DNA from 3 places in the Mesorhizobium sp. Cs1299R1N3 genome. Region 2 is predicted to be linked to each of the others. Evidence: predicted binding sites of a transcription regulator. Region 2 holds the regulator's gene; each other region holds the start of a gene.

Region 1 (6,374 bases), on a different contig from region 2:
TAGAAGGCGACCTGCGGCAGCTTGCCGTCGTCGATCGCCTTGATGAACTCGGCGCCATCCAGGCCGCCGTCCCGCAGATGCTCGGTGCGCGCGGCGGTGCCGGGCGCGTAGGCGGCGAAGTAGTTGAAGGGCTGGTGATGGAACTGGAAGTTCGGCACCGGCGTCGCGTTCTTGCCGTCGAGCGTTGCCTGCCAGGCGCCGGCATACCAGGCCCAGCTCACTCCTTTCAGCGACAGCAGATCGCCGATGGTGATGTCGTGCTGCGGCGGCAGCGTGGTGGGCGCGGCCGGGTCGGCCAGCGCCTTGTCGCCGCCCTCGGCCGGCTTGTTGGCGCTCGGCTGATAGGGCGGCTGCATGGTGTTGACGGCATGGAAGTCGGGCGTGATGGCGCCGTCATTGACGAATTTCGGTACGCCGCCGAGTGCCGAGGCCGGCGAATTGTCGGCGACCTTCAGTGTCGTGCCGTCGGCCTCGACCACGGCGATCTGGCCCTTGATCGGACTGGTGTCGGCGTGCGGGTAGACCGGCGTACAGGCGCAGGCGAGCTGGAAATGGTTGAGGAAGGAGCCGCCGAAGGCGCCCTGGAAGAAATTGTCGGCCAGCACATACTTCTTCGCGACCTGCCACATCGGCAGGATGGAGCCATCATAGTGGCCCATGACAAGGCCGCCGGAATCGGCCCAGGCGACGAATTTATCGTTCTTGCCGCCGTCGATCTGCATCTGCTCCTGGTAGAAGCGGTGCCACAGATCATGGGTGATGACGTTGGTGCCCTCGTTGAAGCCCTTGGGATCGTCGATGGCGAAGGCGGCGTTGGCGAGATGCGCGGTCTCAGCCTCCGTCACGACAGGCGTGACGCCCTTTCCGGTCAGCCCGCCCCAGGCCGGCGGCAGCTCGGTGAGCGGCTTGCCGTCGCGGTCAAGCTGGCGCGCCTGATCGGCCGAGACATTGGCCAGCCCGTTGGCGCCGGGGAAGCCGCCATAGAGATTATCGAAGCTGCGGTTCTCGGCATAGATGACGACGACGGTGTCGATCTTGTCGAAGCCCGCAGGGGCGGCATTGGCCGCGAGGGGAAGCAGGGCCGAACCGGCCAGGCAGAAGGAAGTGAGGAGCTTGAGCCTCGTCATCGGGAAGACCTCGTGGCTTGACTGTGGCTGGAGGGGCGCGGAAACCATAGGGGCAGCTAACGTGGATGCCTTGTCACCTTTGTGACATCCGCCGCTGCGGCGAACACGGTTTCGTGAGCACAGGGGCCGGTCATCAATCCGTTGCACTCCATTCCTATTTCCCGGCCAAAGCGGACCATGCTCCATGAAGACGAGACGATGGAAAAGCCTGATGATCGCGATTGCCGCGATCTCGACATTTGGCTGTGCCGCGCCCGCGAGTACGGCGGATGGCGTCCATCCCGGTCCGCTATCCCGCGCGCAAGCTTTCGCGCGCGCCGAGGCGCTGAACGCCTTGGGGCGAAAGATGTTCTTCGACCCGGCGCTGTCGGCCTCGGGCAGGCAGGCCTGCTCGTCCTGCCATGATCCGCGCCATGCTTTCGGTCCGGCCTCGGCAGCTCCGGTCGAGATGGGCGGGCCGCATCTCGACCGGCCCGGCGTGCGCGCGGTGCCCTCGCTGCGCTATCTCCAGGCCGCTCCCGCCTTCACCGAGCACTTCTACGATTCCGAGGACGAAGGCGACGAGAGCGTCGACAACGGTCCGACCGGCGGCCTGACCTGGGACGGTCGCGCCGACCACGGCAAGGATCAGGCGAAAATCCCGCTGCTCTCGCCCTTCGAGATGGCCAACAAGGATGCGGGGGCGGTCACCGCCGCCTTGCGCAGATCGGCCTATGCCGACGAGTTCAAGGCAACGTTCGGCAACGATGTCTTCGACCGCCCGGGCGACGCCTTCGACGCCGCCGCCGAGGCGCTCGGCACGTTCGAGCAGAGCGCCGCCGATTTCTACCCCTATTCCAGCCGCTACGACGCCTTCCTCGCCGGCAAGGCGACGCTGTCGGCGCAGGAACGGCGCGGCCGCGCCCTGTTCGAGGACGAGGCGAAAGGCAATTGCGCCTCCTGCCACCTCAGCGAACCCGCCAATGACGGCGAGCCGCCGCAATTCACCGATTTCGGCCTGATCGCCATCGCCGTGCCGCGCAATCCGGCCATCCCGGCCAACGCCGACCCCGCCTATGCCGATCTCGGCCTGTGCGGCCCGCTGCGCACCGATTTCCACGGCCGCACCGGCTATTGCGGCCTGTTCAAGACACCGACGCTGCGCAATGTCGCGCTGCGCAAGAGTTTCTTCCACAACGGCTATTTCCACACGCTGCGCGACGCCGTCGCCTTCTACGCCAGCCGCGACACCGACCCCGGCCACTGGTATCCCAGGAATGCAGACGGCACGGTGAGGCAATATGACGATCTGCCAAAGGCATACTGGAAAAATCTCAACCAGGACCCACCCTTCAACGGCAAGAAACCCGGCGACAAGCCGGCGCTCAACGACACCGAGATCGACGACATCGTGGCGTTCCTGCAGACGCTGACGGATGCGGATCAGCGGTGACGGGCCACTGAAGCGTCGGGACGAGCATGGCACCCAAAACGGAACGCCGGCGGGCCAGCGCCCCCCTCTGTCCTGCCGGACATCTCCCCCTCAAGGGGGGAGATCGGATGTCACCATGGCTTTCGCTAATTTTCGGTGTTGAGGAAAAGAACCGGCGCCAAAGCTGCCAATCTCCCCCCTTGAGGGGGAGATGCCCGGCAGGGCAGAGGGGGGCGCTGGCCCTCCGGCGTCTCCAAAAAATCGGACCAAATCCCTCACAGCGCCCGGATAACACCCCCATCCACGCGGATACTCTGCCCGGTAATATACCCGGCCCCTTCCGAAGCCAAAAAAGCAATGGTCGCGGCGATCTCCTCGCTCGTCCCGTAGCGTTGCATCGGCACATTGTCGCGGCGCTCTTCGGTGGTGGGCAGGCTGTCGATCCAGCCGGGCAGCACATTGTTCATGCGCACATTGTCGGCCGCATAGGTGTTGGCGAAAATCTTGGTGTAGGCGGCAAGGCCGGCGCGGAACACGGCCGAGGTCGGGAACATCGCGTTCGGCTCGGCCACCCAGGCCGTCGAGATGTTGATGATGGCGCCGCCCTTCTGCTTGACCATCTGCGGCGCCACGATGCGCACCGGCCGGATGACGTTCATCAGGTAGACGTCCATGCCGGTGTGCCACTGCTCGTCCGTGATCTCCAGGATCGGCGCGCGCGGCCCATGGCCGCCGCTGTTGACCAGCACGTCGATGCGGCCATAGCGCTCCAGCGTCAGGTCGGCGAGACGCTGCAGGTCGTCGTTCGACTGGTTGGAGCCGGTGACGCCGAGTCCGCCCAATTCCTTGGCCAGCGCCTCGCCCTTGCCGGACGAGGACAGGATCGCCACCTTGAACCCATCCGCCGCCAGGCGCTTGGCCGCCGCCGCGCCCATGCCGCTGCCACCGGCCACGATGACAGCTGTTTTTTCTGAATTCATTGGGTTTTCCTTCTCGGGTTCGGCAAAACTGCAACCGGCATGGCCGACGCTGAGGCACCGTATAGCCGGTTTCCTCGGCCAGTTCGAACCGGAAAGGCTGATCCAGGTTGCAGAAAAACTCAATGCGAGCGGGCGCCACCCGATCAGCCTGCGATCGCCGCCGCAACCGTTGTTGCTGATACGGCGGACCGCACTATCTCTGCTCTCGCCGATGTCCGAACTCACCCGGAGGACTGCGCGATGAACGACGACGAAAAAGCCATCAGGCAAGTGGTCGACACCTGGATGACGGCTAGCAAAAGCGGCGATCTGGCGACCGTGCTTTCGCTCATGACCGACGACGTGATCTTCACGGTTCCCGGCCAGGAGCCGTTCGGCAAGGCGGCCTTCGCCAAAGCGTCGCAAGGCATGGCTGATGCAAGGATCGACGGAACGAGCGAAATCCTCGAACTGCAACTGCTTGGAGACTGGGCCTTTATCCGAAACCGCATTGAAATGAGCGCCACCTCGCCGGGCGGTAGCGTGCATCGGTCGGGATATACGCTGACGCTCCTGCGCAAGGAGAAAGACGGGCAATGGAGGCTTGCACGCGATGCAAACCTCGTCACCACGAAAAAAGAGGAGACGCAGGATCGGCAATGAGGCATCCGAGATGCGATTGCGGGATCGCCTCCGGAAGGCATTGATAACCACGCAAATTAGCGCCCGGGGTGCGACGGCGGCGGTGTTCGAAAGCCCCTACCCCTCCACCGTCTCCAGCACGGAGAGCAGCGTGCCTTCCATGTCGGGCTCGTCGCCGGAGCAGACGCACAGCATCTCGGCGTCGCCCTCGCCCACCGAGAGATAGGCGTGGCCCATGGTGGAATCGATGTAGACGCTCTCGCCCGCTTTCAGCCGCACCGGCGCGTATTGGTCGGTGTGCAGTTCGATCTCGCCCTTGAGCACGATCAGGAACTCCTCGCCGGCATGCCGGGTCAGCGGACCGAACTCTTCCGGCGTGCGGGCGCGCGCATAGGCGTGGATCGGCACCATGCGCTTGCGCACCAGGTCGGTGGCGAGATACCGGTAGTCGTAGTTGCGGGTCAGCTGGCGCAGCGTGTTGGACTGCGAGGTCACCGAACGGCGGGTGCGCGCCGCCGGCTGCTTGCGGTCGCCGCTGAGCAGCTCCGTCACATGGATACCGAGCCCTTCGCAGATCTGTAACAGCTTGTCGTAGCTCAGCGACATCTGGTCGTTCTCGACCTTGGACAGCGTCGACACCGCGACGCCGGTGAGAGAGCTGACCTCCTGCAAGGTCCAGCCATGTCTTTTTCGTAGGGCACGCAGACAATCACCGAGATTCGGTTGCTCCGACATTGTCAGCTCCATGAGGCGGCGGCACCACTACCGCGGGGTTCGGGGTTCACCCTAGGTAGTCGAACTCGAGCGGGCCATCAACAACGCCAACAATTTTCTTATACGCTAAATATTGACTGGATACGAAATTATTTTTACGACTGATGGATGCAGTCGAATTCTCCCACGAAGATCATCGTCATCGGCGGCGGCATCGCCGGTCTCTCCCTTGCCGCCGAGGTGGCGGACTGGGCCGATGTCACCGTCATCGAGCGCGAACCGCATCTCGGTTACCACGCCAGCGGCCGCTCCGCCGCTTTGTTCACCGAGACCTATGGCAACCGCCTGGTGCGCGGGCTGACGCTGGCCAGCCGGCAGGCGATAGTCGAGGGCGGTTTCGTCGCCCATCGGCGTGGCGCGCTGCATGTCGGATGGACTGATGACGATACCGCCATCGACAAGCTGGCTCATGAATTGCAGGCGCTGGTGCCGAGCGTGTGCCGCCTGTCGGCGGCCGAGCTCCACGCGCTGGTTCCGGTCATTGCCAGGCAAAACTCCTGCGGCGGCGTCTATGAGCCGGACGCGGTGGATGTCGACACCGGCAAGATGCTGGGATCCAGCGCCTCGGCGCTCAAGGCCCGCGGCGGCATCATCCGCACCGGCGAGGAGGTCCGCGCCATGTCACGCGACGGCAGCGCTTTTCGGGTTGAAACGAGCGCCGGCGTCTACTCGGCCGACATCGTCGTCAACGCCGCCGGCGCCTGGGTCGATGTCGTCGCCGGGATGGCGGGGCTGCCGGGCCTCGGCTTCCAGCCCAAACGACGCACCGCCTTCCTGTTCGATCCGCCCGCCGGGATGGATATCGCCGGCTGGCCGCTGGTGGTCGACCTGCACGAGCAGTTCTACTTCAAGCCCGATGCCGGCAGGCTGATCGGCTCGCTCGCCGACGAGAAGGATTCCGAGCCTTGCGACGCCTGGCCGGAAGACATCGACGTCGCCATCGCCGTCGACCGCATCGAACAGGCGACATCAATGCGCATCGGCCGTCCGTCGACGCCATGGGCGGGCCTGCGCACCTTCGCGCCCGACCGCACGCCGGTCGCCGGCTTCGACCCGCGCCTTCCCGGCTTCTTCTGGCTCGGCGGCCAGGGCGGCTACGGTTTCCAGGTTTCGCTGACCTTGGCCAGGCTGAGCGCGGCGCTGCTGCGCGAGCAGCCCATCCCGGGGGATGTCACGGCGCTCGGCGTCACCGCCGCGGCGCTGGCGCCTGATCGCTTTCTTGTCCCGGCGGCGGCCCCATGAATTTCAGGCTCTTTCCTCACCCCGTAAAGTGTCATCAGGAGCGTTTGCGATGAAATCCACCGTTCTGCGCACAGTGCTTGCCACATCCGTTCTGGCTTCATCCGTCCTCGTCGGCGGGCAGGCCTACGCCAAGACGCTGGTCTATTGCTCGGAGGCCAATCCCGAGACCTTCAACCCGGCGATCGGCATCGCCGATTCCACCATGGACGCCGCCGCCAA
Region 2 (6,374 bases):
CGGAACCGCTTTCGTTGCACCCGCCCGTTGAACAGCGCAAACACGACGGCCAGGCAGGCGACGATGCCTACGACCCAGCTCCAGGTCGCGCCGATCGATCCGGCCGGTCCGCCGCCCATCAGCTGGAAGGTGGCGTCGAGCGGTGCCACCGTCTGGCCGCTGGTGACCCACCAGGCGGCACCGCGCCAGACCAGCAGGCCGCCCAGCGTGACGATGAAGGCCGGCACTTCGAGATAGGCGATGACGAAGCCCTGGAAGGCGCCGATCAAAAGGCCGAGCGCCAGGCCGATGACCAGTGCCAGCACCCAGATCCATGGATTGCCGAGTTCAAGCCCCACGAACCGGACCAGGAAGTGCACCTGGGCAAAGCCCATGACCATGCCGATCAGGCCCTCGGCGGAACCGACGGACAGGTCGATGTTGCGCATGACGATGACCAGCACCATGCCGCAGGCCATGATTGCGACCGCTGACGTCTGCACCGACAGATTCCACAGATTGCGCGGCGTCAGAAACGTGCGGCTGTCGAAATCGAGCGGATTGACGCCAAGACGCAAGCTCGAAATCACATGCAGCGCGACCCAGATCAGCAGCAGGGCGCCGATCATGCCGAGCATACGGGTGTCGATCTCGGTCGCTTTCAGGAACCGGGCGACCGCGCCGAGTTCCGAAGCGCGCGCGGTATCGGCCTGCAGGTTGGACGTCGTGTCGGTCATGATTTCCTCCAACCGGCTGGCCGTCTGACGCGGATGCCGAACCCGGCCTAGAAGCTATCCGCGTGATGCGGAAACACAAATCTTTTTGAGAAAACGCCGCGGCTTGGGGGCCGCGGCGCCTTCATTTCTTCAAGCGGTCAAACTCAGTTGCAGGCCGCGACGCTGCCGGCGGCGACGCCCGCGCAGACTTCGTCCTTCTTGATCCAGCCGGCGTCGATGACGAGGTTGAGATTGTCCTTGGTGATGGCGACCGGGGTCAGGAACAGCGACTTGACGGTGTTGCCGCCAGGCGTCGTGAAGTCCTTCGCGCCGGCGATGTCGGTCATCTTCTTGCCGTCGGCGAGCTGCGAGGCGATCTCGGCGGCGTTCTTGCCGAGTTCACGCGCGTCCTTCCACACCGACACGGTCTGTGTGCCGAGCGCGATGCGGTTGAGCGCGGCGTGGTCGCCGTCCTGGCCAGAGACCGGCACGGTGCCGGCGAGCCCCTGCGCCGTCAGCGCCGCGACGACGCCGCCGGCGGTGCCGTCATTGGCCGCGACCACGGCGTCGACCTTATTGTCGTTGGCGGTGAGGAACTGCTCCATGTTCTTCTGGGCGTTGGCGGGCAGCCAGCCGTCCGTATAGGCTTCGCCGACATTCTTGATCTTGCCGCTGTCGATGGCTTCCTTCAGCACTTCCATCGAGCCCGAGAACAGGAAGTCGGCATTCGGATCGGCACCCGAGCCCTTGATGAAGACGTAATTGCCTTCGGGCTTCACCTTGAACACCCCGCGGGCCTGCATGCGGCCGACTTCCTTGTTGTCGAAGGTCAGGTAGAAGACGTCCTTGTTCTCGATCAGGCGGTCATAGCCGACGACCGGAATGCCCTCGTCGAGCGCCTTCTGCACCGCCGGGCCGATGGCCGAAGCATCCTGCGCCAGGATGATCAGCGAATTGGCGCCCTGCGAAATCAGGCTTTCGACATCGGTCAGCTGCTTGCCGGGATTGGACTGCGCATCGGCGGAAATGTACTTGTCGCCCGCGGCCTCGATCGCCTTCTTCATGGCGGCCTCGTCGGTCTTCCAGCGCTCTTCCTGGAAATTCGACCACGAAACGCCGATGACCTTGTCCTTCGCCTGCGCCACCGGCGCCAGCGTCAGCGACATGGCGACACCCGCCAGGATGGCGACTGTGAATCTCTTCATGATATATCCTCCCTGCGCCGCGTATGGCGCGACCAAACTGGCCCGAAGGCCGGCACAAAGGCCCTATTTTTTCGAGCCTCGAAAAAACACTGATCCATCGTCGGAACACTGTCAACATCGATTCTGATGGATTTTGAGGTGCCGGGACCCTTTTTTCGAGTCCCGCAATAAATAAATGACAGCTCCTGCCGCTTCTGCCAGTATTCGGCCCGTTGCCGGAGATGTTCGAGGGGGTGTCAAGAACCGCGGCGACGGGAGGATGTGGGAAGCATGTCGGTCGGAATCCGCCACGACGATCTGCGCCGGCGCAACCGCGCCATGGTGATTGCAGCCGTGCGTCAGGGTGGTCAGCCCTCGCGCACCGAGATCGCCGCCACCACCGGCCTCAGCCACTCGACCATATCGGCGATATCAGCCGACCTGATCGACGAGGGTATCCTGACCGAAGGCAAGCCGAACGAGGCCGGTTCACTGAAACGCGGCCGGCCGCAGGTTGGCCTTGGTCTCAACCCCGAGGCCGCGGCTGTGATGACCGTGGTGCTGTCGCTGAATTTCCTGTCCGTCGCCGTCATCGATTATTCCGGCCAGGTGGTCGCCGAGGAACAGCGCCGGCTGGACACGCTGACCATATCGCGCGAGGCGCTGATCGGCGAATGCACGGCAATAGTGCGGCGGCGCCTCGAGGACCCCGATCTCGACGTCCGCAGTATTGCCCGCATCGCGCTGGCGATCCAGGGCATCACCGACACCGAGGCGCGTGCGATGCTGTGGTCGCCGATCACGCCGCAGACGGATATTCCCTTCGCCGACATACTTGAAGCCGAGTTCGGCATCCCCGCCACCATGGAGAACGACTGCAACATGATGGCGGTGGCGCTGCGCTGGCGCGACCCCGAACGCTACCGCGACGACTTCATCGCCATCCTGCTCTCGCACGGCATTGGCATGGGCCTGGTGCTGAAGGGCGAGCTTTTCACCGGCACGCATTCGTCGGGAGGCGAGTTCGGCCACATGATCCATCGCCCGGGAGGCGCGCTCTGCCGCTGCGGGCGGCGCGGCTGCGTCGAGGCCTATGCCGGCAACTACGCCATCTGGCGCAACGCCAGGCAGCTTGGCGAGGACGCCGAACCGGTCGCCGATGTCAGCGATGCGCAGATGCGGGCACTCGCCGCGACGGCAAGGGAGAAAGACGGACCGGAGCGCGAAGCCTATCGCAAGGCCGGCGAGGCGCTGGGCTATGGGCTGGGCAGCCTGTTCGCTCTGATCGATCCCGCACCCGTCGCCATGGTCGGCGTCAGCGCCGCCGCCTTCGACCTAATCGAGCCGGCCTTGCGCGAGGCCATCGCCCAGACCGCCGGCGGCCAGCATTCGGAATCGATTTCCTTCGACACCGAGCCGAACGAGCTGCCGCTCATCCGCGAAGGTTGCGCCATGCGGGCGCTGACCTTCGTCGACCAGGAGATTTTCGCGCCGGGCGTGCTGGCGAGGCCCGGCGTTCCGGGCAAGAATGTAGCCTGATTTCAGTCTTCGCGGATCGCGTAGCCCGCGCCGCGAATGGTGCGGATCACGTCCGGCATGCGGCCGTTGTTGACCGCCTTGCGCAGCCGGCCGACATGCACGTCCACGGTGCGCTCGTCGATATAGATCGTCTCGCCCCAGACATTGTCGAGCAGCTGGCTGCGCGAGAACACGCGACCGGGATGACGCATCATGAATTCGAGCAGGCGGAACTCGGTCGGCCCGAGCCGGATCTCGCTCTTCTTGCGATAGACCCGGTGCGATTCCCGGTCGAGCACGATGTCGCCGACCTTGAGCACGCTGGACAGCACTTCCGGCTTGGCGCGGCGCAGCAGCGCCTTGACCCGGGCCATGAATTCCGGTGTCGAGAACGGCTTGACCAGATAGTCGTCGGCACCGGTCGAGAGGCCGCGCACGCGGTCGCTCTCCTCGCCGCGCGCCGTCAGCATGATGATCGGCAGCCTCTCGGTCTCGGGCCGCATTCGCAGGCGCCGACAGAGTTCGATGCCGGAAACCGCCGGCACCATCCAGTCGAGCACCAGGAGGTCGGGCACGTTCTCCTGGAGGCGGATCTCGGCTTCGTCGCCGCGCGTCACCACCTCGACCTGGTAGCCTTCCGATTCCAGATTGTAGCGGAGGAGCACGCCGAGCGGCTCCTCGTCCTCCACCACCATGATGCGTGGCGCGATCATCGATTGATCATCCCTGCCGTCAAGCCGCCGGCACCGACATCGCCGTCTCGTCCTGCTTCGGACGGTTGGCGGGCAGTTGCGTGCCGGTCAGCACATAATATGCATTCTCGGCAATGTTGGTCACGTGGTCGCCGATGCGTTCGAGATTCTTGGCGCAGAACAAAAGATGCGTGCAAGCCGTGATGTTGCGCGGATCCTCCATCATGTAGGTCAGGAGTTCGCGGAACACCGATGTGTATTTGACATCGATGCGTTCGTCGTCATTCCTGAGCTTGGCGAGCGCGGCGGCATCGCCGGCCGCGTATTCCTCGACCACGCCCTGCACCTGGATCAGCACCAGCTGCGCCATGGAGTCGATCGAATGCGACAGGTCGCGCGGCGTGGCGGAGAGGCCGACGGAGCCGACGCGCTTGGCAATGTTCTTGGCAAGGTCGCCGATGCGCTCGAGATCGCCCGCCATCCGGATCGAGCCGACGACGTGACGCAGATCGTCGGCCATCGGCTGACGCTTGGCGATCAGGGTGATGGCGCGGTCGTCGAGTTCGCGCTGGCGCGCGTCCATGATGGCATCGTCGGAGACGACGCGCTGTGCCAGCGCGTTATCGGAATTCAGCAGCGCCTTGGTGGCGCCGCCGACCATCGTGCCGGCGAGATCGCCCATGTCGCTGATCAGCCTGCTGATCTGTCCGAGATCCTCGTCGAAGGCTGCGACTGTATGTTCGGCCATGATCCTGGTCCTCGTATGCGTGATATCAGCCGAAGCGGCCGGTGATGTAGTCCTGGGTGCGCTTCTCGCGAGGCGACGTGAAGATCTTCTCGGTCTTGTCGAATTCGACCAGTTCGCCCAGATACATGAAAGCCGTCTGGCGTGACACGCGCGCCGCCTGCTGCATATTGTGGGTGACGATGACGATCGTGTAGTCGGCCTGCAACTCGTCGATCAGTTCCTCGATCTTGGCGGTCGACAGCGGATCGAGCGCCGAGGCCGGCTCGTCGAGCAGGATGACCTCCGGCTTCACCGCCACGGTGCGGGCGATGCAAAGACGCTGCTGCTGGCCGCCTGACAGGCTGAGGCCGCTGGCGTTCAGCTTGTCCTTGACCTCGGTCCACAATGCGGCGCGCTTCAGCGCCTGCTCGACACGGCCGTCCATTTCGGCCTTGCTGATCTTCTCATAGAGCCTGACGCCGAAGGCGATGTTCTCATAGATCGACATCGGGAACGGCGTCGGCTTCTGGAACACCATGCCGATCTTGGTACGCAGCAGGTTGAGATCCTGCGAGCGGTCGAGAACGTTCTGGCCGTCGAGCAGCACCTGGCCCTCGGCGGTCTGCTTGGGGTAGAGTTCGTAGATGCGGTTGAAGACGCGCAGCAGCGTCGACTTTCCGCAACCCGACGGTCCGATGAAGGCCGTCACGCTGCGCTCGGGCAGCGACAACGTGATGTCCTTCAGCGCCTTCGACTGGCCGTAGTAGAAATTGAGGTTCTTGACCTCGATCTTCGCCTTGGCGGCTGCCTCGGTGGCAATCGTCATGTCTGGAGACAACATCTGGCTCATTTGTCCTCTCTGCGTCCGGTCAGGCTGCGCGCAAAGATGCTGAGCGCGAGAACCGTCAATGTGATTATGAGTGCGCCGGTCCAGGCCAGCTGCTGCCATTCCTCATAGGGGCTGAGAGCGAACTGGAAGATGGTGACCGGCAGGCTGGCCATCGGCGCGTTGAGATTGCTCGACCAGAACTGGTTGTTGAGCGCGGTGAAGAGCAGCGGCGCCGTCTCGCCGGAGATGCGGGCGATCGACAGCAATATGCCGGTGACGATGCCGGAAAGTGCTGCACGGTAAGCCACTGATTTGATGACCACCCAGCGCGGCGCGCCGATCGCGGTGCCGGCTTCGCGCAAGGCGTTCGGCACCAGGTTGAGCATGTCCTCGGTGGTGCGCACGACCACGGGGATGACCAGGATGGCCAGCGCGACGGCGCCGGCGATCGCCGAGAAATGCCCCATCGGCCGCACCATCAATTCGTAGACGAACAGGCCGATGATGATCGACGGCGCCGACAGCAGGATGTCGTTGATGAAGCGCACCACGGTGGTGAGTTTCGAGAAGCGGCCGTATTCGGCCATGTAGGTGCCGGCCAGAACACCGATTGGCGTGCCGACGATAACGGCGATGACCGTCATCACCACGCTGCCATAGATAGCGTTCAGCAGGCCGCCGGCATCGCCGGGGGGCGGCGTCATCTGCGTGAACACATCAAGGGAGAGC
Region 3 (6,374 bases), on a different contig from region 2:
CTCGCCTGGTGCCTCGGTGCTTGAAGTCTCTTGGGTGCCTGAAATGACTGATGCCCTGAAATGCCTGGGCGCCTGAAGTGCCTGGGCGCCCGAAATGTCTGGGCGCTTGATCTGCGGGGGCGCGATGCCTATCTGCGCCGCATCACGCAAATCAAGCGCGTTTGGACGCATGTGCCCACCAGGGCCGCATGGCCGCGCCCTGGAGCTTTGTCATGTTGGAAAGCCATCAAGTGACTGAACATCACCCCAAACTCGGCGAGTTCGGCTACGCCGGCGACGATCACGTCGTTCCCTTCGAAGTCGGTCCGCTCGACGTGCGTGGCCGCACGGTCCAGCTCGGGCCGATGCTCGACGCCATCCTTGGCCGCCACGACTATCCCGAGCCGGTCGCCCGCCTGCTGGCGGAAGCCTGTGTGCTGACGGTGCTGCTCGGCACCTCGCTCAAGTTCGAAGGCAAGTTCATCCTGCAGACCCGTACCGATGGGCCTGTCGACATGCTGGTCGCGGACTTTTCCACGCCCTCGGCGCTGCGCGCCTATGCGCGTTTCGACGCCGACCGGCTGGAGGCACTGATCGCGGCCGGCGAGACCTCGCAGCAAACGCTGCTTGGCAGCGGCGTGCTGGCGCTGACCATCGACCAGGGCGCCCATACGCAGCGCTATCAGGGCATCGTCCAGCTCGACGGCGAGACGCTGGAAGAGGCGGCGCGCACGTATTTCCGCCAGTCGGAACAGATCCCGACCGACCTCAGGCTCTCGGTCGCCAAGCTGCTGACGCCCGGTGTCGGCGGTGCGCGCGAGCAGTGGCGCGCCGGCGGTATCCTGGCGCAGTTCCTGCCGCAATCGCCCGAGCGCATGCGCATTCCGGACCTGCCGGGTGGGGATGGTGATCCGCGCGAGGAGATCCATGATCCCACAGACAATTCCTGGCAGGAGTTGCTGGCCTTGCTCGGCACCATCGAGCCGACCGAATTGATCGACCCGACCATCGGCGCCGAGCGGCTGCTCTACCGCTTGTTCCACGAGCATGGCGTGCGCGTCTTCGGCGGCGTTCCAGTCGCCGATCAGTGCTCATGCTCCAGGGACAAGATCCGCGGCATTCTCGAAGGCTTCTCCGCGCAGGAGATCAAGGACAGTACCGAGGATGGCGGCATCCACGTCGCCTGCGAGTTCTGCTCGACGCGGTACGACTTCGATCCGGCGGAATTTGCGGCTCAGTGAGCTATCTTTCCTTCTCCCCGTTCACGGGGAGAAGGTGCCCGACGGGCGGATGAGGGGCAGCGCGACCGCCGGTGCTCAGTTCACCGTGCGCCTTGTCCCCGGCAGATCGAGCGAGAAGGCGGGGATAGCGATGTCGAACGTCTCGCCGCGCTTGTTGCGCATCGTGTAGCGTCCGACCATGATCCCGGACGGTGTCGAGAGCGGGCAGCCGGACGTATATTGATAGCTGTCGCCGGGATTGAGCTCCGGCTGGTCGCCGACAACGCCCGGCCCGCGCACTTCCTCGACCCTGCCGGCACCATCGGTGATGTGCCAGTAGCGCGACAACAACTGCACGAACTCGTCCGACTGGTTGTCGATCGTTATCTGATAGCCCCAGACATAGCGGTTCTCCGAGGGGTCCGAACGGTCCTCGAGATAGAACGGCCTGACCTGCACTTCGATGTTGCGCGTCACGGCGCGGTACATGAGCGGCTCCAAAACAATCCGACGATTTTCGACGCTCCCGGTGAGCAGGTCAACGTGCGCGTCTTGTCGCGCCTAGCCTTGAACCGCAGGTGCCGGCAAAGAATGTCATTTAAGTGACACAGGACAATGGTGGTGTGCACGAACCGGGCGACTCGGCGCTCTGTCGAACTGTTGAAAACGGCCACGATGCGGGCCGCCTTTCCGGAGTGACCAGATCTCGATGGAACTCACCTTCATAGCCGCCTCGCTTTCGACCGCACTCATCCTTTCAAACGCCGCCAGCATTTCGCTCGCCGCCTCACGGCTGAAACGGCGCGGTACGATCGCCCCGCCCGCCGGCAAGTCGCAACCGGTATCGATCGTCGTCCCGTCGCGTGGCGTCGAGGCGTTCACGCATGAAACGCTGGAACGCGCCTTCGCGCTCGACTGGCCGCGTTATGAGCTGATCTTCTGCGTCGCCCATGCCGACGACCCGGTGGTCAAACTGATAAACAGGGCGATTGCCCGGTTTTCCAAGGTGCCGGCCCGGCTGCTGATCGGTGACGACCGTGTCAGCGCCAATCCAAAGCTCAACAATTGCGTCAAGGGCTGGGAAGCGGCGCGCCACAACTGGGTCATTCTCGCCGATTCCAACGTCTTGATGCCGAGGGACTATGTCGAGCACATGATGGCGGCATGGCGATCCGACACCGGCCTTGTCTGCTCGACACCGATCGGCTCGCGACCCGAGGGTTTCTGGGCCGATGTCGAATGCGCCTTCCTCAACACATTGCAGGCCCGCTGGCAGTATGCCGGCGAGGCGCTCGGCCTCGGCTTTGCCCAGGGCAAGAGCATGCTGTGGAACAAGCCGATGCTGGACGCCAATGGCGGCATTCGCGCGCTGGCCGCCGAGATAGCCGAGGACGCCGCCGCCACCAAGCTGGTCAACGGCCTCGGCCTGCGCGTCAATCTCGTCGCGGCGCCCTTCGAGCAGCCGCTCGGCCAGCGTACCGTTGGCGAGATCTGGTCGCGCCAGGCCCGCTGGGCGCGCCTGCGCCGCGTCACCTTTCCGCTGTTCTTCGCGCCGGAAATCCTGACCGGCGCAGCGGTGCCTCTCGCGCTAACGCTGGTTGCGGCGGCGAGCGCGGGCGTCAGCCTCTGGGCAACCGCGATTGCCGTGTTGGCGGCCTTCTACCTTCCGGAATGCGCGCTGGCCTTGTCCAAGGGCTGGCATCTGTCGCCGCGCATGGTCGCGGCGATGATCGCGCGCGACTTGATGCTCCCGTCCATCTGGGCGCGCGGCTGGCTCGGCGGCGCCGTCGACTGGCGCGGCAATGCCATGACCATCCGCACCAAGGCGGCCGAATTGGAAGAGACGCCGTCGCGCGCCTGATCGCCGCGGACGACACTCCTAAGCAGCTTATCTAGCTGCCTGCAACGCCTGCGCGATGTCTTCCAGCAGGTCGTCGGCGTCCTCCAGGCCAACAGACAGCCTGAGCGTGCCAGGCCCGATGCCGAGTTCGGCGCGGGCCTCGTCGCTCAAATTCTTGTGCGTCGTCGTCGCCGGATGGGTGATCAGGCTCTTGGCATCGCCGAGATTGTTTGAGATCAGCACGATGTCGAGGGCGTTCTGCAGGGCGAACGCCGCCGGCTTGCCACCCTTGACGTCGAGGCAGATCAGAGTCGAACCGCCCGACATCTGCTTCTTGACGATATCAGCCTGCGGGTGGTCGGCGCGGCCGGGATAGATGACGCGAGCGATCTGCGGCTGCTCGGCCAGGAAGTCGGCGATCCTGCCGGCGCTTTCCGTCTGCTGGCGCACGCGCAGCGGCAGCGTCTCGAGGCCCTTCAGCAAGGTCCAGGCATTAAACGGCGACAGGCTGGGGCCGGTGTGGCGGAAATAGTCGTGCAGGTTTTCGTCGATCCACTTCTTGTCCGACAGGATGACACCGCCCAGACAGCGGCCCTGGCCGTCAATGTGCTTGGTGGCCGAGTAGACGACGATGTGCGCGCCAAGCTGCAACGGCTTCTGCTGCAGCGGCGTGGCGAAGACATTGTCGACGACAAGCCGCGCGCCGATCGAGTTGGCAAGCGAGGCGACGGCCGCGATGTCGACGACTTCCAGCGTCGGATTGGTCGGGCTTTCCAGAAAGAACAGCTTGGTGTTCGGCCTGACCGCCTTTTCCCAATTGGCAATGTCGGTGCCGTCGACCAAAGTCGCCTCGATGCCATAGCGTGGCGCCAGCGTCTCGACCACCCAGCGGCAGGAGCCGAACAGCGCGCGCGCCGCCACGATATGGTCGCCGGCCTTGACGCTGCACAGCAGCGCCGCTGTCACCGCCGCCATGCCCGACGCCGTGGCGCGCGCGTCCTCGGCGCCTTCCAGCGCGCACATGCGTTTTTCGAACATGTCGACGGTCGGGTTGGCGTAACGCGAATAGATGAAGCCAGGCTCTTCGCCCTTGAAGCGGGCTTCCGCCGCCTGGGCGGTCTTGTAGACATAGCCCTGGGTCAGATACATCGCCTCGGAGGTTTCGCCGAAGCCGGAACGCAGGGTTCCGCCATGCACGAGTGCCGTCTGAGATTTCCAGTTGCGCGTCTTGCTCGTCATCGTCCTATCCAAACACAAAAAAACCGGCCGCGAAAAAGTCGCAACCGGTCCATACGGCCTTGCGGCCCGACGGTCCTTTAGCGACTTGTTTAACGTGGCTGCAAGCCGACCGGCCAAATCACCACGGGATAACGACCCTTTAGACCCGCGCCACGCTTGCGTCAATTGCCGGCTTCATTAAGAGGTTTGTACCAAGGCAGGTTCCGCAAAGTGCCCCGCGGTTTTGCGGCAAGAACCTGCAACAAAGGAGACCGGTCTTGGGGCGGAGCCAGACTTTGCGGCAGACAGGCATTCTTCCCGATCAGGACATTTCGGCGCTGTTCCAGTCCGGCGCGCTGAAGTCGCCGCGTGCGCTCGATGCCGACCAGATCCAGCCGGCTAGTCTTGATCTCAGATTGGGCGAAAAGGCCTGGCGGGTGCGGGCCTCGTTCTTGCCCGGTCCCAACCACAAGGTCTCGGAAAAACTTGATCGGCTGCAACTGCACGAGATCAATCTGGCCGAAGGCGCGGTTCTCGAAACCGGCTGCGTCTATATTGTGCCGCTGCTCGAAAGCCTGGCCCTGCCGGCTGACATTTCGGCCTCGGCCAATCCAAAGAGCTCGACCGGTCGCCTCGACATCTTCACCCGCGTCATGACCGACCGTGGCCACGAGTTCGACAAGATCGCCGCCGGCTACAACGGTCCGCTCTATCTCGAAGTCAGCCCGCGCACCTTCCCGATCGTTGCGCGCACCGGTTCGCGCCTGTCTCAAATCCGCTTTCGCACCGGCAACGCGCTGCTTTCGGAAGCCGAACTGCATGAATTGCACCGCGCCGAGATGCTGGTCGCCACCGAGCCGCCGAACATTTCTGGCGGCGGCATCGCGCTGTCGATCGATCTCAATGGCGACAAGGATGGGCTGGTCGGCTATCGCGGCAAGCACCACACTGGCCTCATCGATGTCGACAAGCGTGCCGCCCAGGATGTCCTCGACTTCTGGGAGCCGATCCACAAGAGCGGCGCCGGCGAACTGGTGCTCGATCCTGACGAGTTCTACATCCTCGTCAGCCAGGAGGCGGTGCATGTGCCGCCGCTCTACGCCGCCGAGATGACGCCCTTCGATCCGCTTGTCGGCGAGTTCCGTGTCCACTATGCCGGGTTTTTCGATCCGGGGTTCGGCCATTCGGCGGCCGGCGGCACCGGCAGCCGCGCGGTGCTCGAAGTACGTAGCCACGAAGTGCCGTTCATCCTCGATCATGGCCAGATCGTCGGCCGGCTGGTCTACGAACACATGCTAAAGCGCCCGCAGGCGCTTTACGGGACCGACCTGGGCTCGAACTACCAGGCACAAGGCCTGAAGCTGTCCAAGCATTTCCGCCCGCGCTGATCCTGGCGCCATGAGGCCATGCAGAACGTTAGCCGACCCCGTAGGCTCGACGACTTCAGCATCCGTTTGACGTTCGACTAGCCGTGAAACATGCGCTTTTTCGCAATGCCGAGACACGCATTGAAGCTGCCGATGAACAGCAGTTCGCGCCGTGCGAGTTGCGTTTTACCCCAGCTGCGTGTCTGCCTTGCAGCGTCAAGCGAAGCCTTTGATCCTTGCAAGGGGAACAGGACTTTGTCCAGGCAGCCGAGGACATGGGCTCGGGCTGAGTCTATCCCGCATGGTTTGGCCGCTTCGTTCAGTTTCGCACCGCCAAGCGTGGACATTCGCCGGTCGGCGTTTTGCATCAGAAATTCGACCTGAGGGCTTGCGTACCCGGACGTTAGAAGCCGGTTCTTCATAAGTCCGAGTGCTTCGCCATAGGATTTGGGACTGCACTGCGCGGCTCCATAAGCCACGGAGGACGCGTGCGCGAGCAAGAGCGCGAAGCCAAAGGTTCGTACGGCGCCTGGCAAATAACTTGGGACCATATGTCAAAGCCTGTCATAGGACCATCGATGACGTCCTTTACTTCTGGCGCTTCACAGCGCCTTCACCGCCACCTTCACCGGCTTTTCGATTTCCAGCGGGTTGCGCAGCGGCAGGCCGAAATCCCCGGCTTCGATCTCGAACACGTCGCCGGCTTCGGTCGTGACGCCGTCGGCGAAGGACAGCGTGGCCGTTCCAAAC

Evidence for each region. Region 2 encodes PhoB, which activates phosphate uptake and scavenging genes when phosphate is short. Its sites were predicted from a motif close to TGTCATNNANCTGTCAT; they were not measured.
Region 1: the regulator PhoB is predicted to act here: its motif matches at 1,199-1,215, upstream of O7B34_RS27075 (acid phosphatase).
Region 3: the regulator PhoB is predicted to act here: its motif matches at 1,792-1,808, upstream of O7B34_RS02255 (ceramide glucosyltransferase).

Annotation. Positions count from the first base shown of each region.
Region 1 is NZ_JAPYKQ010000018.1:65,404-71,777, forward strand. It holds gene O7B34_RS27075 (acid phosphatase) at 1-1,127, opposite strand, end outside; gene O7B34_RS27080 (cytochrome-c peroxidase) at 1,339-2,559, shown strand; gene O7B34_RS27085 (SDR family oxidoreductase) at 2,814-3,518, opposite strand; gene O7B34_RS27090 (YybH family protein) at 3,759-4,160, shown strand; gene O7B34_RS27095 (helix-turn-helix domain-containing protein) at 4,257-4,874, opposite strand; gene O7B34_RS27100 (NAD(P)/FAD-dependent oxidoreductase) at 5,022-6,155, shown strand; gene O7B34_RS27105 (ABC transporter substrate-binding protein) at 6,205-6,374, shown strand, end outside.
Region 2 is NZ_JAPYKQ010000007.1:99,390-105,763, reverse strand. It holds gene O7B34_RS17390 (sugar ABC transporter permease) at 1-716, opposite strand, end outside; gene xylF (D-xylose ABC transporter substrate-binding protein) at 860-1,900, opposite strand; gene O7B34_RS17380 (ROK family protein) at 2,171-3,418, shown strand; gene phoB (phosphate regulon transcriptional regulator PhoB) at 3,421-4,110, opposite strand; gene phoU (phosphate signaling complex protein PhoU) at 4,130-4,837, opposite strand; gene pstB (phosphate ABC transporter ATP-binding protein PstB) at 4,863-5,666, opposite strand; gene pstA (phosphate ABC transporter permease PstA) at 5,663-6,374, opposite strand, start outside.
Region 3 is NZ_JAPYKQ010000001.1:479,550-485,923, reverse strand. It holds gene argF (ornithine carbamoyltransferase) at 1-24, shown strand, start outside; gene O7B34_RS02265 (Hsp33 family molecular chaperone) at 189-1,220, shown strand; gene apaG (Co2+/Mg2+ efflux protein ApaG) at 1,296-1,688, opposite strand; gene O7B34_RS02255 (ceramide glucosyltransferase) at 1,909-3,060, shown strand; gene O7B34_RS02250 (O-succinylhomoserine sulfhydrylase) at 3,088-4,278, opposite strand; SAM riboswitch at 4,336-4,413, opposite strand; gene O7B34_RS02245 (2'-deoxycytidine 5'-triphosphate deaminase) at 4,554-5,645, shown strand; gene O7B34_RS02240 (hypothetical protein) at 5,723-5,992, opposite strand; gene araD1 (AraD1 family protein) at 6,227-6,374, opposite strand, start outside.